DNA from 4 places in the Pseudoalteromonas sp. M58 genome. Region 1 is predicted to be linked to each of the others. Evidence: predicted binding sites of a transcription regulator. Region 1 holds the regulator's gene; each other region holds the start of a gene.

Region 1 (7,263 bases):
ATCTATATTCATCAATGCGCCAGCAGAGCGCTCTTGATACGATAAAGCCTGCGTTGCACGTTCTCTATCTTGAATATCCATAGCGCTAACAACGTCTTTATAAACGGTGTCAGGTAGGCTACGTAGTACTTCCCCTAAGTCATCATGGCCCATGTCTTCGGTTGCGGCAGCAATGTGCTCGGGTGCCATTTGCGCAATAATGCCCAAACGTACATCTTCAGACAGCTCTTCAAGCACATCACCTTGTACATCAGGATCAACAAGCTGCCAGAGCATACGGCGAATTTTATGCGGGGATGATTCTAAAAGAAGTGCGGTATCACAAGGCGCCGTCTTTGCCAGCATGCGTCTAACTTGAACAAATTGACCACTATTTAGTGACTTAGTCACCTGTTTTAGTTGTTGTAGTGGAATATCTTGTTCTAAAGCTTCAGGCATTGGCGTCCTTAATTAAATTGTATTACATGCTGGAAGGGTATAAATGCTATTCAATTTTAGTTTATCTTACTTTATGTGAGCAAACTACCTCAACCACTATTAACCTAAGCTTAGGATGATGAGTTAATAATGAACTTTTTTATTCTTGCTCATTAAATCGTTGGTCGATGAGCTCACCTATTGCGCTAAGTGCAGGCTCAGCGTCGGGGCCTTCGCATACCACCTTAACTTCTTTGCCTTGGCTGCTTTCGAGTAACATAAGTGCCAGCACGCTATCGCCAGCGGCTTGTTTGTCATCTTGAAATAAAGTGATTGTGGCATCAAATTGCACAGAAAGCTGAGCTAATACTGTCGCCGCTCTAGCGTGTAATCCTAATTTGTTTTTTATTAAAAATGTATTTTCTAAGCGCATTGCATGTTCTCACTCGGTATTATTCTTGTTCTCGGTGGCGAATTTTTACATTAGGATGGCTCATTGCAAAGCTTTCGCCAATGGTTTGCGCTAAATAAACAGAGCGGTGTTGCCCACCGGTACAGCCAATTGCAATGGTTAAGTAGCTGCGGTTATTTCGTTCTAAATGCGGCAGCCATGTTTGCACAAATGTTTGAATTTGCCATGTAAATTTTTGCACTATACTGTGACTTGCTAGGTAGTCTTTTACTGGTTGGTCCAGCCCTGTAAGTGGCTTAAGCTCAGGCTCCCAATGTGGGTTTGGTAAAAAGCGGGCATCAAATACGTAATCTGCTTCTTTAGGGATGCCGTGTTTAAAACCAAATGACTCAAAGGTAATGATCAGTTGTTTATCTTTTTTTCCGAGTATTTTTTCACGAATAGACTCAGCAAGCTGATGCACACTTAAATCTGTGGTATCAATCATATAATCAGCACGGTTAATCAATACATCAAGTAGTTGTTTTTCTTTTTTTATGGCTAAATCAAGCGGCAAAGAATCAATAGATAAAGGGTGGAGACGTCGCGTTTCTGAAAAACGTTTTATTAATGTTTGATCGTCACTGTCTAAATAAAATACCGTTGGTTTAGTAAAACCAGGTAAATATTCAATGATTTCATTAAACTGCTGTTGCTCTTTAGGTAGGTTACGTACATCAACACTCACGGCAATTTTATTATAACTGTCGGAAACACTGCGCACTAATGATGGTAATAAATTAAGAGGAATATTGTCTACACAATAATAACCTAAGTCTTCCACAACGCGTAACGCCACAGATTTACCTGACCCTGAACGACCGCTTATAATTATTAATTCCATTTATCACCTTTCTTTATTACTACGATTGACTGACGATAACCTGATACAGTTCGCTATCCGATTTGGCGGCGCGTAACTGTTTACAAAATTCTTTATCATTGAGCTTATCAGCAATCGTGGCTAGCGTCTTCAAATGCTGCTGATTATCGCCATCGGGAACAATTAACGCGACAAAAATGTCAACCGGTCGGTTATCAATCGCATCAAAATTAATAGCTGTTTCGCTCACTAAAATCAAAGCTAGGGGCTCTTGAGCACCACTCATGCGACCATGTGGAATAGCAATGCCTCGACCAATGCCTGTACTTCCTAGCTTTTCTCTTGCAGTTAATGCATTAAGAATATCTTGTTGTGTTAAATAGGGCAGCTTATTGTGAGCCAATTCACTGATAAATTCTAAAATTCTTTTTTTACTATTAAAAAGGACCGCAGCTTTACTGCAGTCCTGACAGATAAGTGAGCTTAGTTTCATAGTGTTAGTGTCGAGCAAGTTTCTCTTTGTGTTTAATTACTTGACGATCTAGCTTGTCAATGAGCGAGTCTATAGCGGCATACATATCTTGATGCTCAGTAGAGGCAAAAATCTCAGCGCCACTAACATGAACGGTTGCTTCAGCTTTTTGGTTTAGTTTTTCTACATCGAGAATAACGTGCACATTCGTTATGTGATCAGTGTGCCTCTGTAACTTCGAAAATTTACTATTTACGTAGTCTCTAAGCGAGTCGGTAATATCTACATGGCGACCAGTTAAATTCAGTTGCATAAACATTTTCCTCTTTGTTGTACGCCTTAAATCAAACTTTTACGTTGATTAGACGGGGGAATAGCTAGAGATTCGCGATATTTTGCAATGGTTCTCCTCGCTACTTTAATTCCTTGCTCTGCCAATATATCTGCAATTTTACTATCACTCAATGGTTTAGCTGAGTTTTCTGCAGCGATTAATTTTTTAATTAATGCACGTATTGCTGTTGATGAACATTCGCCACCATTTTCAGTACTTACATGGCTTGAAAAGAAATATTTAAGCTCAAAAATGCCACGTGGTGTATGCATGTATTTTTGCGTAGTAACACGCGATATAGTCGACTCATGCATTTCCACCATTTCAGCCACATCGTTAAGCACCATAGGCTTCATAGCCTCAGGACCGTGTTCAAAAAAGGCCTGTTGCTGCTGCACAATACAGTTGGTTACTTTAAGTAGCGTGTCATTTCTACTTTCTAAGCTTTTTATAAACCATTTAGCCTCTTGTAAGTGCGAGCGAATAAACTGGCTATCACCACTTGATTTAACCGTACGCGACATAGCTGCATATTGGCTATTTACTCTGATCTTAGGCATGCTATCTGGGTTTAATTCAACTACCCAACGACCTTTAACTTTTTTAACCGACACATCAGGAATAACGTATTCAGACTCTTCTCTGACAATAGTGTCTGCCGGTTTTGGGCTGAGCGTATGAATCAACGTCATGATTTCTTTTAGCTCATCTTCTTTAAGCTTTGTTTTTTTCATTAACGTGCGATAGTCACGTGCAGCAAGTAAATCAATATGATCGGTTAAGATCATTTTTGTTTCGTTTAAAAAAGGTGTGTCTTTATCAAATTGATTTAGCTGAATACACAAGCACTCTTGTAAACTACGCGCGGCTATTCCCACTGGATCAAATAGTTGAATACGCTTTAGTACCGCTTCTATTTCGTCAAGTTCAACTTCATCTTCGCCGTCGTTTTCTTGGTTAAAGCTTTCTAATATTTCTTCACAGCTAAGGGTTAGAATCCCTGAGTCGTCTACAGCTTCTACAATTGCAATAGCTATCGCTTCATCGGTAGGACTAAACGGCGTCAGTTGAAGTTGCCACATTAAATACTCATGCAGCGTTTCAGTCGAAGAGCCTTGATAAATAGATTCATCTTCTGGCATTGGGCCCGATGAAGAGGCAGGCGCAGCGCTCATATATTCATCCCAAGTAACATCCATAGCCATATCATCGCTAATAGTGTCTTTGGTCATTGCTTCGCCGCTATCTTGCTCATACTCGCTAGGTTTATCGTCAGCTGAGGCACTTAGCGTTATGTCATCGTTATCGGCTTTTTGTTCGTTTTTACCTGCAGTGTCTTCGCTGTAATCGTGTTCTTCAACTTCAAGCAAGGGGTTGCTATCGAGCGCTTCTTGAATTTCTTGCTGGAGATCCAATGTACTGAGTTGCAATAAGCGAATTGCTTGTTGCAACTGTGGAGTCATTGTAAGTTGCTGGCCCATGCGCAGCTGTAATGATTGCCTCATGTATCTCTAACAATCCTTTTAAATTATTATAATTAATATTAGCAGATGCTTAGTGTAATAACACACATATTAGAGCTTGAACTGCTCGCCTAAATAAACATCGCGTACTGTTTTATCGTTTAATACATATTCTGGAGTGCCTGATGCAATTAACTCTCCATGAGAAACTATGTAGGCTTTTTCACAAACATCAAGAGTTTCGCGTACGTTGTGATCTGTGATAAGTACGCCAATTCCTCGGTTTTTAAGATGCTCTATAATCTTTTTAATATCTAATACTGAGATAGGATCAACCCCCGCAAAGGGTTCGTCTAAAAGGATAAATTTAGGGTTTGCTGCTAACGCGCGAGCAATTTCAACGCGGCGACGTTCACCACCTGATAAAGCCATACCTTGACTATCGCGGATATGCTGAATGCTAAATTCATCAAGTAAATTATTTAAGGTATCTTCGCGTTGTTGTTTATTTAATTCTTTACGTGTTTCTAAGATAGCCATTAAGTTTTGATAAACAGTCAGCTTTCTAAAAATAGACGACTCTTGCGGTAAATAACCAATCCCTAAACGCGCTCGGCTGTGCATCGGTAATAAAGTAATATCTTTATCATCAATTGATATTTTGCCTTTATCGCTAGGGACAAGGCCTACAATCATATAAAAGGTGGTGGTTTTACCTGCACCATTAGGGCCAAGTAACCCCACAATACTGCCAGCTTCAACCTCTAGGCCAACGTTTTTTACAACTTCACGACCTTTATAGCTTTTAGCTAATAGCTCTGCTTTTAATGTGCTCATGGTTGGCCTTTATCATCTTCTTTTTTATTTTCAACAGGCACTAAAATAGTGTGTACACGGTCTGTTGAGTTTTCGTCTTTTTCTGCGCTAATTAACTGCTGCTCGATATCGTAAGTGATACTTTTAGCTGTTATTTGTTGACCTGCTTGAGCAATGCTTGCATCGCCGATTAAGGTTAAAAAACGCAGCGACACATCGTAACGCACTTCATTAGCACTGGCGCTCATTATGGTGCCATCAGCTTGGGTTTCTTCAAAATATGCAGGGCTGCCTGTGGCAATTAATAACTGTTTGTTATCGCCTAGCTCATCGCGTTTATGCACTTCTAAACGGTCAGCTGTGATACGGCGATTACCATGAATAATTTCAACATTTTTCTCAAAAATGCCTACGTTTTCTTTTAATTGACCTTCTTGCTTATCTGCACTAATTGAAATTTGATTAGCAGCGGGGGCTTCAGCAGGTTCAGCGCCATTACTGTTAAAAGCAATTAATAGTGAGGGAAAAATTAAAATTTTAAATAGGTTATTGGTCATAATATAGGGTTCGCGTATGGTTAATAAGTTTAATCACCTCGGTTTTTAAATCGGCCTCAAGGCCTTTACCTGTGATTTTTAAATTAGGTCCTGTAATAACGACAGGCTGCTGTGATTGCATGGTTAATAGTTTTATATCAACATTGATGGTCTGGGCGTTGATCGTATCGATCATGGCGTTATCTACTAAGTTTTGAGCGGTTACATTACCCTCTAACACCAGTTGACGGTCGTCGTAGAGGGTGGCTTCATCGGCGTTAATACGCCATGTTTGCTGCTCGTTGTATAAAGTGAATATAGGCTTTTCAAAAAAGGTAAAACCGAGTTGTTGATACAACTCCATTTTTACCGCAGTTACCTTATGGCTCACTTTACCTTGTTCATTATAAGCCGTTTGTTTTAGCTCAATAGCGGTATAATCAGGCTTAGCAATAACTTGTGTTTCTTCGCTTGCAGTAATATCAACCTTAGTAAAATAAGGATACCAGAGCCAAACCATACAGCTTATGAATAAAACGCTCAGTATAATGCGCGCTACATTCATGAACTCGTTCCTTGGCTAGTTAGTGGCTTGTTATTTTCGAGCATAAGTAAGTCTGTCAGCTCTCTTACCGCACCAAAACCGCCGGGCAGTTGGGTTACATAATGTGATAAACGTTTAATAAGTGGATGAGCATCGTTTACGGCAACCGCAAAACCGACTTGCTCCATTACTGGCATGTCTGGGCCATCATCACCTATATAAGCAATTTGCTCATCGCTAAGCGCTAATTTTTGTTTTAATTCTTGATAGGCTATAAGCTTGTCTTCTTGGCCTTGATATATATGTTGTACGGTTAAACTGCTCATACGTTGCTGCACTATATGAGAATGGCGCCCAGTGATTACGGCGACTTCAAAACCGCTGTTAATCAGGGCTTTGATACCAAATCCGTCTTTGGTGTTAAATGCTTTGAGTTCTTCACCTTGGTTTCCAAGGTAAATACGGCCATCAGAAAATACACCATCAATATCACAAATTAATAGCTTTACTTTTTTTGCGCGCGCCTTTGCATCATCACTTAGCGGTTGATAGAGATCTTCAAATTGCATTTATAGCACTCCCGCTTTAAGTAAGTCTTGCATATTTAGTGCGCCAATCGGTTGATTATGCTCATTAATTACAATTAAACCATTAATACGTTTTTGTTCCATAATATTTAACGCTTCAGCCGCGAGCATCTCTTGGGTGGCTGTAGTACACGACTTGGTCATCACAACATTAATTTCAGTGCTATGAATGTCAATACGTTGCTCTAAAATACGGCGTAAATCGCCATCGGTAAACAGGCCTGATAATTGCTGGTCACTATCAACAATAGCGGTCATGCCGAGTCCTTTGGCCGACATTTCAATTAAGGCATCTTTAATCGTTTGCGTCTCGTTAATGATAGGTGTATCAGCACCACTGTGCATAACATCTTTAAGAGTTAAGAGTAATCGCTTGCCTAAGCTACCACCAGGGTGCGATAGTGCAAAATCATCAGCAGTAAAGCCGCGTGCTTCTAATAATGCCACCGCCATGGCATCACCCATAGCGAGTGTGGCAGTGGTACTTGCAGTAGGTGCTAAGCCCAATGAGCAGGCTTCTTGTTCAACTTTAATACACACATGCACATTTGCCAATGTTGCCATGGTTGAGCCTTGGTTGCCTGTCATGGCAATCATTTTGGCACCAATGCGCTTTAATACTGGAATAATATTAAGTACTTCGCTGGTTTCACCAGAGTTTGAAATGAGGATAACCACGTCATTTGCTGTGATCATTCCTAAATCACCATGGCTTGCTTCACCCGGGTGAACAAAAAATGCGGGGCTGCCGGTACTGGCAAGAGTGGCGGCTATTTTGTTACCAATATGGCCTGATTTACCCATGCCAATAACAATAATA
Region 2 (7,263 bases), 370 kb from region 1:
TTCCCCAAGTACTCATTAATAAAATCAGTAATAGTAACAATAAAAACCATGCAATCCATGGTGACTTTGTCTCAGGCTCTGAGCTTTGTGTTGGCAGTGCTTTATTGCCGGTGATCATTGCTTTTACTAAAGGCTTGCCTTTAATTTTGTAAGCAATAATAGCCACAACATGCAAAATAATCGCATAAAATAAAATATCAAAATTGATATGGTGCAGCCAGTTGGCAAAATCAATCGTATCACTCGATACATACTGCGCTAACGGGCCATCAGTTAAAATGCCATCACTGCTCATTAAACCACTAACCAGTTGCGTAATAATCAGTATAAAAAATAATAACACCATATAACTACCTGGTGCAGAATGGCCCACATCATTTATTTTTTTGCCACTAAAAGAAGCAAGCACCGACTTAGGAGAATGCAGTAATGCCGATATTCTTGCCGTTTTACTGCCTATAAGACCCCATATAATCCGCGTTGAGATAAGCGCTAAAGTAAAAAAGCCAACCACAAAATGTAGCTCTATCATGCCCTCTTCAGCACTAAAATAAAGCGCAGCAATACTCAATACTAATAACCAATGAAAGCTTCTTAAAAAGCCATCCCACACTTTTACCTTGAACATTGCACCTTCCCTAAAAAACAGTATCATCTAAAACGCTAACTATTTTAGCATCTTAATATTAAGGTATCCTAATGAGTCTTTCTACCAGTGCGCAGAGTAAAACACATGCAGTCCATTAAAAAACCGATACTAAAAGGCTTTTTAGATATGCTGCCATTATGTTTAGCCGTTATTCCTTGGGGGATTTTATGTGGCTCGTTGGCAATACAAAATGGCTTTACCCCTTTTGAAACTCAAGCCATGTCGCTACTGGTATTTGCAGGCTCGGCGCAGCTGGTTGCAATTGAGCTCATTGCTGGTAATACCCCTCTATTAACCATTTTATTTACCACGTTTATTATTAGCTCTCGCCATTTTTTATATGGCTTGGCGGTTCGTCACAAAGTGATTGAGCAACCCATGCGTTGGCGCCTTCCAGTCAGCTTTGTCTTAACTGATGAACTATTTGCTTTTTCGCATCACCCTCGCGCCTACCAGACTCAAACGCGCCTAATTTACGCGCTCAGCGCAGGCTTTAGCTTTTACATTGCTTGGAATATTTGGACACTTATCGGTATTGTAGCCGGCACTATGCTCCCTGATCTAACCAATTTAGGACTCGACTTTGCGATTGCTGCAACCTTTATTGCTTTGGTTATCCCAGGAGTTAAAAATTTAGCCACTCTTGTCACGGTCATTGTTGCAGGGATCTGTGCTACTTTATTAAAAAGCACAGGCTTTGAGCTGTGGTTAGTATGCTCAGCACTATTAGCAATGAGTGCAGGTTACGCTGTAACTAGAATAGTAAAAAATAAGGACGCTAAATCATGATGACGACTATTTTACTTATGGCATGTATTACCTTTTTTACCCGTTATTTATTCTTACACCGCGCGCTACCATTTAAAGTAGGGCCTAAAATGCAGCAGTTTTTGAGCTTCAGTGCACCTGCGGTTCTAACAGCGATTTGGGTGCCGATTGTATTTATAAATGATGGTGGCATTAATCTAAATTGGCAAAACCCTTATTTAAGCGCAGCGATTGTAGCCATTATAGTTGCTTACAAAACACATAATATTTACCTAACCACACTTGCTGGTATGGGGTTATTTTTGATTTTAAATTAACAGTAACGCCATAGCAGTGTTCACTATTTCGACTTTGTTAATCACCAAGCAAAGGTTAGACTATGCCAAATAAACAAATAATAGCTTAATAATATGCACCCATTTCATCAACTAAGTGCTACTAGCCTGCAAGGCCAACCTATCGATTTTAAAGAGTTTGTAGGTAAAGTTGTGTTAATAGTAAATACCGCAAGTGAGTGTGGATTCACCTATCAATACGAGTCATTGCAAGCATTACACGAAAAGTATGCCAGCCAAGGTTTAGTCATTATAGGTTTCCCGTGTAACCAATTTGGCCAGCAAGAACCTGGAGACGCGAATCAAATAGCGCAAGGTTGTTTAATCAATTACGGAGTTAGTTTTTTAATCGCAGAAAAAGTGAACGTTAATGGTCAGCATACACATTCGGTTTTTCGCTATTTAAAATCTGTATTGCCGGGGTTTTTGACACGAAAAATTAAGTGGAACTTCACAAAGTTTTTGATTAATGCAGATGGCTCACCGATTAAGCGCTACGCGCCCTTTACTAAACCTGAAAAACTAGAAAAAGTAATTGAAAAAGCATTGCTCGCAGCTAAAGTTTGAGGCTTAAAAATTATAAAGAGGCATAAAGCCTCTTTATTACCAACCCACAGAGCTTTAAATACTACCTAAGTAGCAGTTAAAAGCTAATATGTCGGCACTGATTTGTACTAGCGACAACCTAATCAATATAATCGTTTAAGTCATCTTCACCTAGGTTTTTACGCAAGCGTTTTTGCTCAAGGTAATCCTCTAACTTTCTTTTCACCTTTTGCTTTTTCTTGTCGTGTTGATTACGCCCGACCATTTCGTATTCGTCTTCAACAAAATCATCATCTAGCGCATCGTAACTAAATGTCTTACCCACAACCCACTCCATAAAGTGTTTGAGACCAATTACGGATTCTTGTATCGCGATAATTGGTGAAATTAAAATGTTCAACGCAAATTCATTGTACAAATTTACGTCAAAATAAAGCCACATCGCTATCCTAAATAGTCTCTGTGTCAGTATTGTGAATAAATAGCGCTAAATTTGAATTGTGGAAAGTGAGAGTTTTTTATCGTATCGATAAATTTTATTTATTAGCATTTGATTATTGGTTATTTTGACCAAATTTTAGCTTTTTCAATGACTTTACTTTCAACTTCAAAGCACCTTAAAAATCACAAGCCACTGTTTTTAAACACTAAAAACTATTGGCACCAAACTTGTTATAAGTTAATTATCATCAGCAAAAAACAGAGAATAAACATGAAAGAATTAATATTAGTTAGCGCAATTATGTGCGCCCCCGTCGCCATGGCTCATAACGATAACAGCTCTTCAATTACATTTAGTAACGACGAATGTAAAGTTGAGTTTAAAAACGATGTACGTATAAAGCCAAGTGAATTAGAAATTTTTAAAGCCAACAATCAACGTATGACTTTTACCACTCAAGGTGAGTTGTCGATCAATGGCGAGCAAGTAGCATTAAATAGCGCTCAGCGCCAAGCACTGACCAACTACACAGATAATTTACGTGCGCAATTACCTGAAGTAGCCAACATTGCACTTGATGGCGTTAAAATTGCGGGCGTTGCATTAGAAGAAGTCGCCAATGCATTTAATATTGATGGCCTCGATAACATTGCTACCTTAATGGACGATATTCAACAAGAAGTAGAGGGTACCTTTTACCAACAAGGTACATTTGTCATGGGCCAGCAAAGCTTCACTCAGTTTGGTGAAAACTTTGAACAGCAGTTTGAACAACAAATAGAAACTGCCGTTGAGTCGGCCGTAATGCAATCAATGGGCAGTATTTTAGTAGCATTAGGCTCTGAGCTAATGGGTTCAGGTGGCGACATGCAAGCCTTTGAAGAGCGCATGGAAAATATGGGCGCACAAATAGAAGAAAAAGTAGAGCTCCATGCAAAAAAACTTGAACAGCGTGCAAATACACTGTGTGGTGACTTTGTTGAAATCGCACAACAAGAAACTCAACTTGCTGCGCAAGTGCCTGCATTAAAAGGCTATGAGTTATTTACTATAAAACAGCACTAACTGCTCAGCATTTTAATTAATCTCCCTTTGCGGCATTTGCTTTTAAGCTATGCCGCATTTTGCGTTTTTTACCCCCACCAGTCCCATTTAACTCAAATAATAGACTGTTGAGCGGATCTGCTCTTGCTGTGCAGAGGCATTTTGTGGCTTCATAGTAAAATACAAACCAAAGTATAATCTTCACTTCGCTCTAGATCACTTAGAATGCCGTCCGAGCTGATGATTGTAAGCCCAAATTGCAAACATAATTAAACCCATCTTTTTAGATTTATATTCATGAGATGGTACGTTCCCCAGTTAGAAGCGTTTTAAAACGCAACTAACTCCAAAGTGCCTAGTAACCTAGGCACTTTTTTTATAATTTAAAAACCTCGCAACACTATTTTTATCGTTTATTTACTGCTCTTATCTGATAAATAATTAACCACCTATAAATAACATGTTAAATCTTTGAACAAAGTAAAGTTAAGCCCAACCAATACAAAATAATTTAATCTGAATAAATATTCAAAAAACTCTTTTTATAAACAGTTTAAACTCAAAAAAAACCGAAAAGACCCCATATAAAAGCGACATAGCAATGAGCCCACATGAATAATTATACAAAAAATAATAAACCAGTAGTTGAACGACAAATTAATAAAGCGATTTCGGATTAAAAAAACTAATACTTCACCAGCAATTTTTATCGCTTTATTTTTAACCAACCTACGGGCAAAATGCACACGTTTTCAACAGACACAACCTTGGAGCGAATACAATGAACCCAATTAATACATTAAACCAAACAGCCACAACTCACGTTGCAGTTAAACCAACTAATCGCAAAGCGAGAATGTTAGCTAAACTTAACCGTTACGGAAAAAAATTAGCACTTGGCGGTGCAATTCAATACAAATAATCACCCAACCATGATTTTTGTATTGTTGCAGCAAACACCCAACCACTAAATGAAGTTTCTTCTTTAGCTCCATCTGTTTGCTGCCAGCTCCCTCCTCATAGCTAAAAATCATCTTTAATTTTCATAATTTACAAAAAAAACCGCATTTACGCTCACTTTTTAATCAAACGATCTTTTTGCTATTTACACAGGCAACTCACCTAAGTATTATCCTGCATCACGACGTGGAGAGATGGCAGAGTGGTCGAATGCACCGGTCTTGAAAACCGGCAGGGGTTTATAGCCCCTCTAGGGTTCAAATCCCTATCTCTCCACCACTTATTTGTATTAATTGGTTTTTTCCGATTGATAACACGCTGAATAATGCGTCGGAGAGGTGTCCGAGTGGCCGAAGGAGCTCCCCTGCTAAGGGAGTATAGAGTTTGTAGCTCTATCGAGGGTTCGAATCCCTCCCTCTCCACCATTACTGATTACAAGCCACTTAATTGTGGTTTTTTTGTGCCTAAATTTTAACTCCTTTAAGAAATAGGGAGGGTGAGCACCCTCGACAGGGTTCGATAAAATGTCTGGAACATTTTAGGCCGCTGCAAGCGTCGCGCAGCGATTAATTACAGGGATGTAAGTAAGTCTATCCCTCCCTCTCCACCATTACTGATTACAAGCCACTTAATTGTGGTTTTTTTATGCCTAAATTTTAACTCCGTTAAGAAATAGGGAGGGTGAGCACTCTCGACAGGGTTCGATAAAATGTCTGGAACATTTTAGGCCGCTGCAAGCGTCGCGCAGCGATTAATTACAGGGATGTAAGTAAGTCTATCCCTCTCTCTCCACCATTACTGATTACAAGCCACTTAATTGTAGTTTTTTTGTGCCTAAATTTTAATAGCCTCTATTAATTTGCACTTTGTATTACGCAGTCGCGAGCGTATGCTAATAAATTAAACAAATTGTATGGTGTCACAACTTAGTGCATTATAAATGGTACTTTAAACCAGCTTAGGTTTAACCATGGCAAAGCTAATATTACTACTGTGTTGTTTGGGTGCCTGTGCTGCTAGCATGGCAAATGAAGTGACGGTTTATAAATGTACCATTAAAGGAGTGCCTACTTTTAGTCAAACTCCTTGCGCTGAAGACGCTCAAGTGATCACGCTTAGAAACGTCAACATCATGCAAACAAATACGCCACAATCTGAAAACACGCCTGTTGCCGATACTTCTGTTGACGATTATCTAGCGGTGCAACAAATAGAGCGTGATATTGTGCAGCTTGAGCTTAAGATTAAACAATACCAACAAGAATACGCACAAAAAAAACAGCAAATCGATTACATGACCCAAGATAAAGCAAATCGCTTAGGGGCCAGCTCAATTGCGAATGCCATTACCACTGAAACGGCGGCACTTAAGCAGCGATTTGACCCACAAATCAAGCAAGCACAACAACAAATAGAAGCACTCACTCAAAAAAAACAGCAGCTTAGTCAGCAACCTTAAGTATGTGCTTCACAACATCAATAAATGTTTGTATCTCTGACTTTGTATTATATATGTGAGGTGAAACACGGATGCCGAGTTTACGCACATCAACACTTATTTTTGCAGTCTCTAATGCTGTTAATACACTTTGCTGATGCTCAGAAAACTGCAAAATAGCGGTGCCACTACATTGCTCTTTAGCGCTAGGTGACATTAAAAAAGCGCCCAATTGCTGCTGAATTAACTCAAGTAACATCAAGTTGTGCGATCTCACTTGTTCAACGCCAAATTCAACAATATATTCAATACTATGAGCGGCAATGATAAAAGGAAGTACCGAGGGCGTACCGCCCCAAAATCTAAGTGTTTTAGCGTTATATTGAAAATGCGAAATATCAAACTCGAATGGGTTTTGATGTGAAAACCAGCCAACATCTTTTGGCTCACATTGTGTTATTTGCTTTGGATTTACCCATAAATAGGCCGCACCAGGCCCTCCGCATAGCCACTTCACACTTGAACCAATCATAAAGTCAGCATTTAACGCCGTTAGATCGACAGGGATAACCCCTGCCGATTGCGCCACATCAATTATTGAGAGTGTATTCGTGACTTTACTCAGCGCCACAATATCGTTTATGGGAGCTTGCACACCCGTATTAGAATAAACATGGCTAACAAAGACCCCATCAATCTCTGAAGTTAAATATCGCTGCCATACCTGTCTATCACTCAAGTCTTCATGCTCAGGGATGTAGCGTATTTTTGCACATTCAGGCAGTGCTTTTTGCATTACAAACCCCATACTGGGAAAGTCAGCCTGCGCCATTAATACCGTACACTGTGGTTTATTAAATACGGGGTGTGACATAACCAATTTAGTTAAACCACTGGATAAATTAACCTGAGGACAAAATTGCTCACAAGGCGCATTAAACAGCTGCCCTAATGCCTCAGTAAATCTTTCAATAGCGGGTAACCACTGTTGCCATGGCTCTTTTACACTTTCATGCCAAGGAGTAAAAAAATGTTCAGTGGCATTTTCTAAGCTCGTTTTTAATGGGCGGCCAACAGAGTG
Region 3 (7,263 bases), 1.3 Mb from region 1:
GTACTCAGTTATCGAATGACTTATATGCCGATAAGAAAGCACTTAGAACAGGCGATATCATTACGGTTAAATTGCAAGAGTCAACCCAAGCCACAAAAGCGGCTAAAACAGAAACAGATAAACAAACAGATGCTAGCCTCGATCCTGTTATTGGTTTAGGTGGTTTACCGGTTAATATTGGTGGCGATAGTATTCAATTTGGGGTTGGTAGTGATGCGTCGTTTAAAGGTGACTCAAAATCAAATCAATCAAACAGCCTAGTTGGCGATATTTCGGTTAACGTGATGCGAGTATTACCAAATGGTAATTTAGTGATTCGCGGTGAAAAATGGCTAACGCTAAATACCGGTGAAGAATTTATTCGCTTAGAGGGGTTAGTGCGTCCACAAGATGTTAATGCTGATAATACCGTTGAGTCTAATCGTATTGCGAATGCGCGTATTCAGTATTCAGGTAAGGGTCAAACTCAAGAGGCACAAAGCCCGGGTTGGTTAACGCGTTTCTTTAGTAGCTCATTGTTTCCCTTTTAGAGGACATTCAACATGAATGGTTTTAAAGTTTTTTGTTTTATGGTGCTACTAGGCTGGCAATTAACTGCCAGTGCTGAGCGAATTAAAGATGTGTCTATGGTTGAAGGGGTGCGCTCAAACCAATTAGTGGGCTATGGGTTGGTTGTTGGTTTACCTGGTACCGGTGAGCAAAGCCGTTTTACCGAGCAAAGCTTCAAAGGTATGCTTAATAGTTTTGGTATTACGTTACCAACAAGCCTAAAGCCAAAAATTAAAAATGTTGCCGCAGTCGCGGTTCATGCAGAACTTCCCCCATTTAGAAAACCAGGGCAAACCATCGATATTACCGTTTCATCAATTGGTAGTGCGGGAAGTTTGCGTGGCGGTACGTTATTACAAACATTTTTAAAAGGGGTTGATGGCAATGTATACGCTATTGCACAAGGCAGCTTAATTGTTGGTGGCTTAGGTGCTGAAGGCCTAGATGGCAGCCGAGTCGTTATTAATACGCCAACCGTAGGGCGCGTGCCAAACGGTGCCACTGTTGAACGTGCCGTTAAAAGCCCATTTATGCAAAACGATTATATAACCTTTAATTTAAATCGTCCGGACTTTACAACCGCAAAACGTTTAGAGAAAACCATTAATGATTTAATCGGCCCAAATAGCGCACAAGCACTCGATGCCGCCTCTATTCGGGTAGTTGCTCCACGAGATGCTTCACAGCGCGTATCGTATTTATCAACTCTTGAAAACTTAGAGTTTAAGCCTGCGGATACTTCGGCTAAAATAATTGTTAACTCGCGTACCGGCACTATAGTTATTGGCAAAAATGTTAAATTACAACCTGCTGCTATCACCCATGGTGGCCTTACTGTGACCATTGCTGAGCAACAAAATGTGGCGCAGCCAAATCCTCTAGCAGAGGGTGAAACAGTGGTTACCCAGCAAAGTATTATTGACGTTAATCAGGATGATTCACGTGCTTTTGTATTTGACCCAGGTGTGAGTCTTGATGATTTAGTTCGCGCAATTAATGAAGTTGGCGCTGCTCCAGGTGATTTGATGGCTATTCTTGAAGCACTTAAAGAAGCCGGCGCCATTAATGGTCAGCTTGTTGTAATTTAGTTTTATAAGACCCTATTTAGGGTCTTTAACATTTAACCTAAAAAAGACGCGGCATAAAGCCGCTGCTACCACAGCAATAAACACTGAATTTAACCCTACACAATAAGTAGTAGCGAGTTTACCTCGCGTCTCTCACTTAGTTTAATCTCTGCCTAGAACCTAGAACCTAGAACCTAGAACCTAGAACCTTTCACTTCGCTTGGCTCAATTATTGCATGGCATTAAGTATTATTAATTATTGTGTCAAAAAGCTGATGGAAACAAATCATCTAGATAAACAAAACTTTTTTGATTTAGGCAACTTAGACTCTTTGCGTCGAGATGCTTTAAACAGCGGTGATGCATCAACCGATGCATCTAAAGCGGCGTTAAAAAAAGCGGCGGCACAATTTGAAGCTATCTTCACCCAAATGCTACTTAAAAGTATGCGTAAAGCCAATGAGGCTTTTGAAGACAAAGAAAGCCCATTTAATGCAAGTGGCGTGAAGTTTTTTGAAGAAATGCACGACCAACAGATGGCTACAGAGCTTTCATCAAATGGCTCTTTAGGTCTTGCAGATTTAATTGTGCAGCAACTATCGCCAGATGGAAAAAACTTTATGCCAGGCTCTGTTCTTCGTACAACGTCAGATTTCTTTAGTGACCAACGTGCGGGTAGCACCTTACCTCATCAAGAAAACCAAAAGGTCACTGAAAAAGTGCCGCTCGTTGATTCAACTGAAAAAAGCGAACAAAACATAGCGTCTGGCACATTTGAAAATGCTGAGGAATTTGTAAGTACAGTGTGGGAGCATGCAAAAACAGCGGCTAAGAAAATTGGTTTAAATCCGGCGGTTATGGTTGCGCAAGCAGCATTAGAGACTGGTTGGGGTAAACATATTATCAGTAAAGGTGATGGCAATAGCTCAAATAATTTATTCAATATAAAGTCAGATAAAAGTTGGCAGGGCGAAAAAGCCAGTAAGGTCACTTTAGAGTTTGAGCAAGGCGCTGCAGTTAAAAAGCAAGCAAGCTTTAGAGCGTATGACTCAATAAAAGATAGCGTGAATGATTTTGTGGATTTTTTAACGCAGAACCCTCGCTATCAAGATGCATTAAACAATACAGCAAAACCGCACAAATTTTTAGACTCTTTACAGCAAGCCGGTTATGCAACCGACCCTAACTATGCAGACAAAATAAAAAGAGTGCTTAACAGTAACGAGTTAAAGAATATCGCCACAAGCGTTATCCGCCAAGGAGTAGAGTAACATGTCGTTTAATTTATTAAACATTGCTAATTCAGGAATAAGAGCAAACTCTGAGTTATTGCAAACGACAAGTAAAAACATCGCAAACGTTAATACTGAAGGGTATGTACGAGAGCGCACTGAATTTACTACTATGATTGATAATCAGGTGGGCCGCGGTCAAACGTACCGGTTATTAAATGAGTTTGCACAAAAGCAATTAAACCGAGATACCTCAAATAAAAGCTTTTTTGATCAATTTGTTAGCGAGGCGAGTCGGGTTGATCAAATTTTTTCAGAAAAATCAAACAGCTTATCAACTAGTATCAACTCGATGTTTAACAACGTACAAGAAGCACTTAACCAACCTTCATCTACGGTTGCTCGTTCATTAGTGATGAGTGATGCGCAAAATCTGATTGATCAAATGGACCGGCTTGCAGGTATTGTTTCAGAGCAAAAAGCAGTGGTTAATGAGCAATTAGAAATATTTTCTGAAGAGGCGAATACGTTAATCGAAAGTATTAGTTCGTTAAATCAAGAAATTGCGGGTGTTCATGGCACTAAAAACGAAGCAGATGCTAGCTCAGCTTACAATGAGCGTGATAAAGCAATACGTGATTTATCAAAACTAATTGATATAGAAACACTCGATGGCCCTAATGGTGAAAAACAAGTATTTATGGGCACAGGTGAAGCGGTTGTTATGCAAAATGGTTCATTTAACTTATTTTCGATTAGTGGCGATCCCGATGCCAATTTTAAAGAGTTACGCTTAGATGTAAATGGTGGCCAAGCCGTTCCACTAGAAATAGATCCCACTAAACTCAAAGGTAAAATTGGTGGCTTATTGGCATTTAGAGACGATATTTTGGTGCCTGCACAAAATCAAATAGGTCAGATGGGCATTGCGCTTGCTGATTCGTTTAATCAGCAAAACCGTTTAGGAATGGATGCAAACGGTGAGCTTGGAGGCGATATTTTTGATATCCCAACGGTCAGTGCTTTTGTTTATCAAGCAAATACCGGAACAGCTAATATGTCAGCAACCGTTGAAGCTGGTAAAGGCAGTGAACTACCAGCGAGTGATTTTGTGATCACCTATACGGGGAACCCTAACGAAGTAAGTATTCAGCCAATAGATAATAAAGGCGAGCCTTTAGGCAGTGCATCGTTAGCTGTTATTCCACCGAGTGGCATTATTGACTCTGCGGCAATCACCAGCGGGGAGTCGTTTGGTTTAGAGCTAAACGTAACCGGAGCCGGTAATGCCGGTGACCAATTTCAGGTAAAACTTAATAGTGTCGCGGCAGGCAATATATCGCTGACAACAGGTCGGGGAGAAGACATTGCATTGGCCTCTCCAATTAGAACAGCAGACGGGCTTGATAATACAGGCACTGGGACTATTTCACCGGGTGATGTGAGCGATGTAACTACCGGCAGTTTTACAAACCCTTTAGGCTTAGCAAATGGTCCTATTAACATTGTTAAAACTGCTAATGCTAACGAATATCAACTTACTGATGGTAATGGTACAACCACGTTTACGGTTACACCGCCTGCTAACAATATTTTGGCGCAAGCGGGGCCTCCTTATGATGGCTATGGTTTTGACTTTAATATTGAAGGGGTACCGGCTACAGGTGATACCTTTAATTTAGAATTTAATGAAGGCGGTTTTGATGATAACCGTAATGGTCAAAAACTCGCTGACTTACAAAATAGCGACTTAGTACGTCAAAATGTGGTAGCAAGTGCCTCAGCCGATAATCATAAAACCTTGAACCAGGCCTATGCTGGATTAGTAACCGATGTTGGTGTAGTAACCAGTCAAGCAAAAACCAACGGGGCGGCATTTGATGCTTTAGCACAGCAATCAGAAGCCTGGTATGAATCGTTATCCGGCGTAAATTTAGATGAAGAGGCAGCTAATTTGCTGCGTTTTCAGCAATCTTATGCTGCATCGGCTCAAGTACTGTCTGCAGCACGTTCTATTTTTGACACTTTACTGAGTGCGGCGAGGTAATTATGCGTTTATCAAATAATTTAATGTATCAAAATAACATTAATAAAATACTTGAGAATCAACAAAATGTAGCTGGTGCGCAGGAGCGCGTTACGACAGGTCAAAAATATTTGAGTACCTCAGAAAACCCTGCTGCTATTTCGCAGGGTATGTTGTACACCAATAAAATAGAAACTAATGAGCAGCTGACGAAGAATATTAACCAGCTAAAAGGGCGTTTAGAAACCGAAGAAAGTTTATTACAAGGTATGAACGACACTATTTTAGAAGCGCAAATGTTAACTATACGAGCGGGCAATGGTTCGTTAGATAAAGGTGATTTGGCTTCGGTTGCCAGTGAACTAAAAGAGTTACAAAAATCGCTGCTTAACTTAATGAATAGTCAATCTGAAGGGGGGAAATACCTTTTCTCTGGCTATCAAGACGATATTCAAACTTATACATTTAATAGCACTAATGGCAAATACGAATACCAAGGCGATCAAGGCCAGCACGAAGTAACCATTGCAAAAGGCGTTGAGATCAAATCAAGCGATAATGGCTTTAATGTATTTGAACGAGTTGATGCACGTCTTGATGTGGTATCGAATGATGGAGCGCCATCAGGCGGTATTACCGCTGGAACTGTTTATGTTCAAAATCAAGGTGAGTTTGATCGTTTTCATAAAGATAATTATAACTCAGACCCAGATCCGCTTATTTCTCCAACGATCAATACCTATAACGTTAATGTGATCCCTGGTGCGACCCCTTCATCGCCTGATCAGTATGAGATATTACGTGATGGTAATCCTCTTGTACCACCTGTGACTGGTGAAGTAACTGATGAGCCGATTGAATTTGCCGGTATGGAAATTCAACTTGAAGGTGTAGCACCGGGGCAGCTTGATTTTACCCTTGAGAAACCAAGCAAAGAAAATGTATTGAATACACTAGAAGATTTGATCATTAGCCTAAATGACGAACAACTTGATGAAGCGCAAATTAACCAAGCATTATCGGATGGTTTAATTCAGCTTAAAAATGCTAGTGAACAGATTGTATTTACACAAGCTGGTTTAGGTGGACGGATGAATGTGGTTGAGCGTGTGACCGATTCAAACAGTGCACTGGATATTAATAATCAAGAAAATAGATCCAGCCTGATTGAGATTGATGCCGCTGAAGCCATCAGCGATCTTACTAAACATGAGTCTGGTTTACAGGCTTCACAAGCGACTTTTGGTCGCTTGGCTAAACTTTCATTATTCGATTATTTATAAATACCATCCAAGGCAGGTTATTACTTTACGAGAAAAGTAGGTAATAACTTGCCTTAACGAAGCGGCAAAAAACTGTCACCCCCTTTTTATCTTCTGTCAAAAAATCGCTAACTTCTAATTTAAAGCCGCAACAAGTGTTATTTAGTTGTTTTAAAACATAAGGTTAATCTTTTTTTACTAGTTGGCACAACTAATGCATTTAGCTAGTTATAGAAAGTGTGGTTTTTGCTTAAATATTTTGAACCACATTCTGATTGAAACTAGGAGATGGTAAAATGGCTTTAAGCGTAAATACAAATGTTGCATCACTTAATGGGCAACGCAATCTATCTAAATCTAGCATGGCACTTGAAACCTCAATGCAGAGACTATCATCTGGTTTGCGTATTAATAGCGCAAAAGACGATGCTGCAGGTTTACAAATTGCCAACCGACTAACGTCTCAGGTTAATGGCCTAACGGTTGCTCAGCGTAATGCCAATGATGGTATTTCCATGGCGCAAACGGCTGAAGGTGCGATGCAAGAGTCTGCAAACATCTTACAACGTATGCGTGACTTATCACTGCAATCAGCGAATGGTTCAAACAGTGCGGTTGACCGTGCATCACTGCAAAAAGAAGTAGCAGCCCTGCAACAAGAGCTTACTCGAATTGCAGACACCACCAAATTTGGTGGAACCAGCTTACTTGACGGTACATTTGGTACAAAACAATTCCAAGTAGGTGCAAATGCGAATGAAACCATTAATGTAAGCTTACGTAATGTTGCTGCAAACGCTATTGGTGCATATGAAGTAAAAGGAAACAGTACGTTACTGGGTGCTGTTGCAACACAAACAGCACCGCTTGCTACGGCAACAGGTGCAGTTGCTACGGCAGGACTAAATATTAATGGTGTTGCAATCCCTGATGCAGGTGTTACGGGTAAAGGCGCTGCTGAAATAGCGGATACCATTAATAAAGAAGCAACAGGGGTTACTGCCACTGCAAAATTAGATGTTACTATTGCTGGGCTAACATCAGCGGATAACAGTGACTTAACTCTTCGCAAAGCTGGCGCTGCGGTTGATACGTATAAACTATCAGAATTTGGTGGTGATCTTGAT
Region 4 (7,263 bases), 410 kb from region 1:
TATCTATTGGCGAATTACAACCACAAGGCAAAAAGCCAATGGCAATTAATGATTTTTTAAACGGTCGTAGCGACTGGGTCACACCCGGCACCGTATTAGGCGAAAATAATGAGTAATGTAAGCAATGTCAGAGCGCTAGCCGCTGAAACTTTATATAACGTGGTTGATAAAGGCGCATCGCTTAATCAAGAACTCCCTTTCGCTAGCCAAGGCCTATCTCCTAAAGATAAAGCCTTACTGCAGCAAATTTGCTATGGAGTATTACGTTACTTACCTAGCCTAGAAAATTATTGTCAGCATTTAGTAGAACAACCGCTTAAAGGCAAACGCCGTATTTTCCAGTTTTTGTTGTATGTAGGCATTTACCAACTACAACACATGCGTGTACCGCCGCATGCAGCAATTAGCGAAACCGTTAATGCGTTACAACAATTACGCGCTCTTGGCTTAAAAGGGCTTATTAACGCCATTTTACGAAGCTTTCAGCGCCAACAAGCTGAGCTTGAAGAAAAAGCCAAACAAATTCCGGTGTGTTTATACAACCATCCAAACTGGTTTATAAAGCAAGTAAAAGAAGCCTACCCAGATAGCTGGGAAGACATTCTAGAAGCTAATCAGCAACAAGCGCCAATGTGGCTTCGAGTGAATCAATCGCAGTTTAGCACCCAAGAATATAGCGAAATGCTAACCGCTAACGATATTGAACATACTCTAAATCCTGATTTTATTGATGGCATTAAACTAAGCAAACCACGCGATGTGTTTTCACTTCCTGAGTTTGATACCGGTGCCTGTTCAGTACAAGATGCGGCAGCGCAGCTTGCTGCACGCTATCTAGACCCACAAAATGGTGATTCAATACTCGATGCCTGCGCAGCGCCTGGTGGTAAAACCTGCCATATTTTAGAGCTTGCCGACGCAGATGTGCTTGCGCTTGATAGCGATGCCACACGCCTAGAACGTGTTAAACAAAACCTAGAACGCATAGGTTTGGGCGCCGACTTACAATGTGGTGATGCATCGCAACCTCACACTTGGTGGGATGAAGAACAGTTTGATCGTATTTTGTTAGATGTACCCTGCTCTGCAACTGGCGTAATTCGTCGTCACCCAGATATTAAATGGTTACGTCGCGCATCCGACATTAACGATTTATCGACCCTCCAAGGCGATATACTCGACAGCATTTGGCCATTGTTAAAGCCAGGCGGTACATTGGTGTATGCAACTTGTTCGGTGCTTCCACAAGAAAACCAACAACAAGTTGCTAAGTTTTTAGCTAATAATGAAGACGCAGAGCATATTCCTTTGCACAGCGAAGACACTAAAACCACACCAGGCTTGCAGTTATTACCAGGCGAAAGTGACGGTTTTTACTACGCTAAATTAGTTAAAAAAGCCTAGGCAACACATTTAGCTACTTCAATTTAGAGGTAGCTAATACTTTGATGTAATTAGTATTAATAATACGGGTACATAATGAAAATAATCATACTCGGTGCTGGGCAAGTTGGCGGCACACTCGCAGAAAACCTAGTGGGTGAACAAAACGAAATAACCGTAGTTGATATCGACGGTAACCGCTTGCGCGAGCTGCAAGATAAATACGATTTACAAGGTGTTGCAGGCCACGGCGCCCACCCTGACGTGTTAAGTCGCGCAGGGGCTGAAGATGCCGATATGATTATTGCGGTGACCAGCTCAGATGAAGTTAACATGGTGGCATGCCAAGTTGCCTACAGTATTTTTAATACACCGACCAAAATAGCCCGTATTCGCTCTGAGCAGTATTTAAAATACCGCGAAAAACTCTTTCATAATGATGACTTACCTGTCGATCATTACATAGCCCCAGAAGCACTCGTTACTAAGTATATTCGCCGCCTAATAGACTACCCTGGCGCATTACAAGTACTGCAATTTGCCGATGGCATGCTCTCTTTAGTGGCTGTAAAAGCCTACTATGGCGGCTTATTGGTAGGCTATGCCCTATCTACACTTAAGCAGCATATTCCTAATGTTGAAACTCGGGTAGCCGCTATTTACCGCCAAGGTAAAGCGATAAAACCGTTAGGCACCACCGTAATAGAAGCCGACGATGAAGTATTTTTTATTGCCGCAACCAAACACATTCGTGCGGTAATGAACGAGCTACAAAAGCTGGAACGCTCGTATAAAAAAATCATGATTGCCGGTGGCGGTAATATTGGTGCAGGCCTAGCCCGTTCACTGGAAAGAAACCACAGCGTTAAGTTACTAGAGCGAAGTAAAGAGCGTGCCGAACAGCTTTCTGAAATGCTCGACAACACCGTGGTATTTTGTGGTGATGCATCCGATCAGGAGCTGCTCTCTGAAGAACACATTGAACAGGTTGATGTGTTTATTGCCGTTACCAACGACGATGAAGTAAATATAATGTCGGCTATGCTCGCAAAACGCATGGGGGCACAAAAAACCATGGTGCTTATTCAACGAGGTGCTTACGTTGATTTAGTACAGGGCGGCGAAATTGATATTGCGATTTCACCACAACAAGCGACTATTTCTGCGTTGCTGACTCACGTGCGCCGTGGCGACATTGTAAACGTGTACTCGTTGCGTAAAGGGGCTGCAGAAGCCATAGAAGCCGTTGCCCATGGTGATGAAAATACCTCTAAAGTGGTAGGTCGCGCAATTGCCGATATTAAATTGCCTGCAGGTACCACAATAGGTGCAATTGTGCGAAATGACGATGTACTGATTGCTCATGACGATACAATTATTTTGTCAGGCGATCATGTAATCATGTTCTTAATTGATAAAAAGCACATTAACGTGGTTGAAAAGTTATTCCAAGTTAGCGCTATTTTTCTATAATTAAACTGCTTGAGTTAAGTAATCAACAAACACAAAAAAGCCGCTGACTATTAAGCGGCTTTAGTGGAGTATGATGAGTTAATACTTATTGTACTCTTGCAAACTCTTCTTTAGAAAGTTCACCATTTCCGTCGGTATCTAAATCATCAAAAATGTTCATTAGTTGTTTATTAGCGGCGGCTTCCTGCTGGCTAATTACACCATCGCCATTACTATCAAAAGAGGCAAAATCTACCGCTGCATAAGCTGCTGATGATGACGCTAATACTAAAATCGCAAGTGTTGTGTTTAATGCTTTCATAATAAGTCTCCTATAAGAGGGAAATCCTTCTCTGAGATCCCTGTGCAATGAAAAAAGTCAAAAATTAAAAGTTTGCAAACTCAGCTTTAGAAAGCTCACCATTACCGTCGGTATCAAGCTCAGTAAATGCGGCCGTTAAATCAGCGTTTACAGCGGCTTCGCTTTGACTAATAGCACCGTTACCATCAGTATCAAGCATGTCAAAGTCGCTTGCTGCAAAAGCAGCTGATGAAGAAGCAAGAGCGATAAGTGCGAATGTTTTATGTAATGTTTTCATAATTTAATCCTTCAAAATGTAATGCAATGGTCTATCAAAAAATTGTGTCTGGCTATCACGGTCCTTGTTATTCTCTTTCATAGGCTTCCTTGCCTATTTAGGTTGTCTTTGGCAACTCAGAATATACTTAGCCTTGTCTTATGCTTTCGAAAATTCTTCTTTTGATAGCTCACCGTTTTGGTCAGTATCAAGCTCTGAGAACATGCTCATTAATTTTGCATCAACCGATGCTTCGCTTTGGCTAATAGCGCCGTTACCGTCGGTATCTAGTGTGTCAAAGTCGCTCGCTGCAAAGGCAGCTGATGAAGAAGCAAGAGCGATAAGTGCAAATGTTTTGTGTAATGTTTTCATAATGAGTATTCCTTAAAATCGTTTAAATAATCGGGGAGCTTTTAACTCCCAAAACTTTAATAGCTTAGGGTTATGCTTTAGAGAACTCTTGTTTTGATAACTCACCGTTTTGGTCAGTATCAAGCTCTGAAAACATGCTCATTAATTTTGCATCAACCGATGCTTCGCTTTGACTGATTGCGCCGTTGCCGTCAACGTCTAGCGTGTCAAAGTCGCTTGCTGCAAAAGCGGCTGATGATGAAGCTAATGCGATAAGTGCTAAAGTTTTATTAATGCTTTTCATAATCTATCTTCCTTCAAAGTTTATGTTTTATGCGATTAAGTGTTTTACTTTAAATCACGTTTCGTTCAATACAGCCTGACTATTACAACTTCGATGCCAAAAATATAAAAACCATAATTTTCAATAAATTAACCAGCAACTAGCTGAAAATGGCGCTATTTAACTCGTTATTTTGTTGCTTTTTAGCAACAGTAGATAAGGCAATAAAATTAAAACAATAAAAATCAAAGAGTTGACTTTAAGGAAAACCCCACACAGTCGATGAGCAATCGCTAAAAAAGAGGATTAAATAAACAAAAAGGAAGGTGAGTTGAGTTTAATTTTGTTATAAACAAAAAAATTAGAATAAAAAAACATGTTTAACTAATTGTTTTTAATGAATTTATAAAATAAATTTGAAATGGCTTTTAAAAATAACAACAAAACATGGCTATTTGTTGCAAAAGAGCGAAAATGTTAGAGCTTGTTGATATTTTAGAATTGTAAAATGTTCAGCGTCGAAAGATAACAGGTCTTATACAATTTCAACTTCAAGTGCATTAGGGTCAATGAAGTGATCCCCCATCAGGGCTTTCATTTGCTCTTCACTGGCAAATAATCGAATTCCGCAATATATGCCCTTAGCATGTTTTTTCACACTGCATATTTGCCCTTCGTGCTTTGTATCTTCATCAAACACTACGATGCAACGCATATCTTTAATGTCGTCGATTTCTTGGGTTGTTTTAATATCAAACATAACACCCGTTAACGAAATATCTTTTATAACGCCTTCAAAGGAAGGGCGATCATCCGATAATTTTAACTTGGCTGGAAACAGCGTCGGTATACGCGCTTGCGAGCGCAGTTCAAATAGCTGTACTTGTGAAGGATAGTCGATAAACAATAACTTCGCCGGGTGAGATGCTACAGACATAAGCTGCTGACGAAACGCTAAAACATGCCCACCACTGCCCTCTATAAGCGCTCTTACCACCACCATCACACCATCGCGTAAATAATCACTTGCCATGGGGAGCCGTTTTGCATTGGGGTAATTTAAAATAATAAACTTATTTTCTAATAAGCCTATAAACTCTGTTTTTACGCGTCGGCTACTCGTGGGGGTGAGGATTTCTAAATCAACTATGCCACCCGTGACGATTTGGTTTAACTTTTCCAAATTGGTTTTTCGCATATTTCCTTCCTGATATTTATAACGTTATCCACGCCAAAATGTTGGGGTAAATAGCACAAGTAAGGTAAATATCTCTAAACGACCAAATACCATTGCCACGGTTAATATCCATTTTGCAGTATCGGTAATAGCGCCATAATGAGAAGCAACATCACCTAAACCAGGCCCAAGGTTATTTAAACACGCTGCCGTTGCTGAGAATGCCGTTATATTGTCTAACCCGGTGCCCATTAACGCTAACATAATAATAATAAAGACTAGTGCATAAGCCGAGAAAAAACCCCATACCGCTTCAACTACTTTATCTGGTAGCGCCTTTCGTCCTAACTTTATAGAGTATATAGCTCGAGGATGCACTAAGCGGTTTAGCTCTCGCACCCCTTGTAGATAAAGTAAAAACACGCGCACTACTTTCATACCGCCACCAGTTGAACCAGCACAGCCACCAATAAAACTAGAGAATATTAATAAAATAGGTAAAAACAAAGGCCAAGCAGAAAAGTTATCTGTGGCAAATCCTGCGGTGCTGCTTATAGATACAGCTTGAAACAATGCCTGATCGAGGGTTTCATCGCCATTGGCATAAACATCGTGAGATGAAAGTACCGTGAAACAAATCACCACCAGCGCGAGCTGAATACATAGAAACACTTTGAATTCAGGGTCACGAATGTAGACACTAATATTACGACTCGCTACAGCAGCATAATGCAGAGAAAAGTTAATGGCTGCGATAATTAAAAAGAACACACAAATAAAGTTAATTACTGGGCTATCAAAATGCCCCATTGAAGCGTCATAAGTAGAAAAACCACCAATAGCCACCGTAGAAAAAGCATGGCAAATTGCATCAAACCAATTCATGCCAGCGCTCCAATACGCCAAAGTACATGCAAGGGTAATAGACACATAAATATACCAAAGGTGTTTAGCGGTGTCGGCTATACGCGGGGTCATTTTGGAATCTTTAACGGGGCCTGGAATCTCAGCCCGATACAACTGCATACCACCTACGCCAAGCATTGGCAGGATTGCTACCGCTAATACAATGATCCCCATACCACCAAACCACTGTAATTGTTGGCGATAAAACAAGACCGATTTAGGCAGATACTCTATACCGGTCAGCACGGTAGCCCCTGTTGTGGTTAAGCCAGAAAAAGCTTCAAACACGGCATCGGCTAAAGAGAGGTTGGGTTCTTGTAAAAATACCAGCGGTAAGGAGGCAAACGCGCCTAGTACTAGCCAAAACAAAACCACGATTAAAAAGCCTTCGCGGGCTTTTAAATCGCCATGCTCATGCCTATTTGGGTAATAAGCCATTAAGCCAATAACAACACTGAATATAAAGGCTAAAACAAACGGCACCCCTCCACCATCTTTATAAATTAAAGACACTAGCGCTGGTGGCACCATAGTAATACTGAATAGCGCAACCAATTGGCCAAGAATTTTTATGATGGTACGAAATTGCATTGAGCGTATCGCTTTTTTATTAGTAAATTAAAATAACTACTGTATGACTCGAAATTTAATGTTTAATCATTAAATGGGATGAATGTAAGACTATTACTCTTTGATTGTTAACTCAACTGCGCCGTGGCTTAAATCAAAAATATCTTTGATGGCTTGCTGCGCTTGGCGACTATCAATGGTAATAGTCCACTCAATATTTGCAGTAAACTGTTTTTCAATATTAAGTACCTGAAAGTTCGTTTTTAAATGTTGCTCTATCGCCCCTTGCATACTGTATTCACTAAAGCCCACCAGCTCAGCGCTCGGCACTTTCACCACGGTTTGTAGTTTTGCTAAGGCATTATTGAGTGAACCACCATAAGCACGCACCAGCCCACCCGTACCGAGCTTTATACCTCCAAAGTAACGTGTTACCACAGCGGTCACTTCACCTAAGCCTGAGCCCACTAGCACATTGAGCATGGGTTTACCGGCGGTGCCATTGGGCTCCCCGTCATCAGAAAAACCATAAACATGGCTGCCCCCTGGGTTACCTGCAACAT

The links. The regulator sigma-54, encoded in region 1, starts transcription at its own class of promoters, with help from an activator protein. The targets are predictions, from matches to a motif close to GTTGGCACGNNNNTNGNNT.
Region 2: the regulator sigma-54 is predicted to act here: its motif matches at 2,955-2,973, upstream of AAGD16_RS00310 (YggN family protein).
Region 3: the regulator sigma-54 is predicted to act here: its motif matches at 1,836-1,854, upstream of flgJ (flagellar assembly peptidoglycan hydrolase FlgJ).
Region 4: the regulator sigma-54 is predicted to act here: its motif matches at 4,151-4,169, upstream of AAGD16_RS00080 (EF-hand domain-containing protein).

Annotation. Positions count from the first base shown of each region.
Region 1 is NZ_CP152390.1:425,373-432,635, forward strand. Features, by position in the region: gene mgtE (magnesium transporter) at 1-438, opposite strand, end outside; gene AAGD16_RS01955 (HPr family phosphocarrier protein) at 578-850, opposite strand; gene rapZ (RNase adapter RapZ) at 870-1,712, opposite strand; gene ptsN (PTS IIA-like nitrogen regulatory protein PtsN) at 1,732-2,184, opposite strand; gene hpf (ribosome hibernation promoting factor) at 2,189-2,476, opposite strand; gene AAGD16_RS01975 (RNA polymerase factor sigma-54) at 2,503-4,002, opposite strand; gene lptB (LPS export ABC transporter ATP-binding protein) at 4,072-4,797, opposite strand; gene lptA (lipopolysaccharide transport periplasmic protein LptA) at 4,794-5,333, opposite strand; gene lptC (LPS export ABC transporter periplasmic protein LptC) at 5,323-5,877, opposite strand; gene kdsC (3-deoxy-manno-octulosonate-8-phosphatase KdsC) at 5,874-6,425, opposite strand; gene AAGD16_RS02000 (KpsF/GutQ family sugar-phosphate isomerase) at 6,426-7,263, opposite strand, start outside.
Region 2 is NZ_CP152390.1:57,075-64,337, reverse strand. Features, by position in the region: gene AAGD16_RS00335 (cytochrome b/b6 domain-containing protein) at 1-628, opposite strand, end outside; gene AAGD16_RS00330 (AzlC family ABC transporter permease) at 734-1,438, shown strand; gene AAGD16_RS00325 (AzlD domain-containing protein) at 1,435-1,734, shown strand; gene AAGD16_RS00320 (glutathione peroxidase) at 1,828-2,319, shown strand; gene AAGD16_RS00315 (PA3496 family putative envelope integrity protein) at 2,438-2,623, opposite strand; gene AAGD16_RS00310 (YggN family protein) at 3,011-3,805, shown strand; gene AAGD16_RS00305 (hypothetical protein) at 4,566-4,706, shown strand; tRNA gene AAGD16_RS00300 (tRNA-Ser) at 4,933-5,023, shown strand; tRNA gene AAGD16_RS00295 (tRNA-Ser) at 5,077-5,169, shown strand; gene AAGD16_RS00290 (DUF4124 domain-containing protein) at 5,715-6,203, shown strand; gene AAGD16_RS00285 (aminotransferase class V-fold PLP-dependent enzyme) at 6,187-7,263, opposite strand, start outside.
Region 3 is NZ_CP152390.1:2,429,926-2,437,188, reverse strand. Features, by position in the region: gene flgH (flagellar basal body L-ring protein FlgH) at 1-530, shown strand, start outside; gene AAGD16_RS11295 (flagellar basal body P-ring protein FlgI) at 543-1,637, shown strand; gene flgJ (flagellar assembly peptidoglycan hydrolase FlgJ) at 1,892-2,887, shown strand; gene flgK (flagellar hook-associated protein FlgK) at 2,889-4,895, shown strand; gene flgL (flagellar hook-associated protein FlgL) at 4,898-6,157, shown strand; gene AAGD16_RS11275 (flagellin) at 6,433-7,263, shown strand, end outside.
Region 4 is NZ_CP152390.1:17,547-24,809, reverse strand. Features, by position in the region: gene fmt (methionyl-tRNA formyltransferase) at 1-116, shown strand, start outside; gene rsmB (16S rRNA (cytosine(967)-C(5))-methyltransferase RsmB) at 109-1,404, shown strand; gene trkA (Trk system potassium transporter TrkA) at 1,480-2,856, shown strand; gene AAGD16_RS00095 (EF-hand domain-containing protein) at 2,942-3,157, opposite strand; gene AAGD16_RS00090 (EF-hand domain-containing protein) at 3,222-3,434, opposite strand; gene AAGD16_RS00085 (EF-hand domain-containing protein) at 3,573-3,785, opposite strand; gene AAGD16_RS00080 (EF-hand domain-containing protein) at 3,856-4,068, opposite strand; gene AAGD16_RS00075 (flagellar brake protein) at 4,583-5,245, opposite strand; gene AAGD16_RS00070 (TrkH family potassium uptake protein) at 5,270-6,721, opposite strand; gene AAGD16_RS00065 (YigZ family protein) at 6,815-7,263, opposite strand, start outside.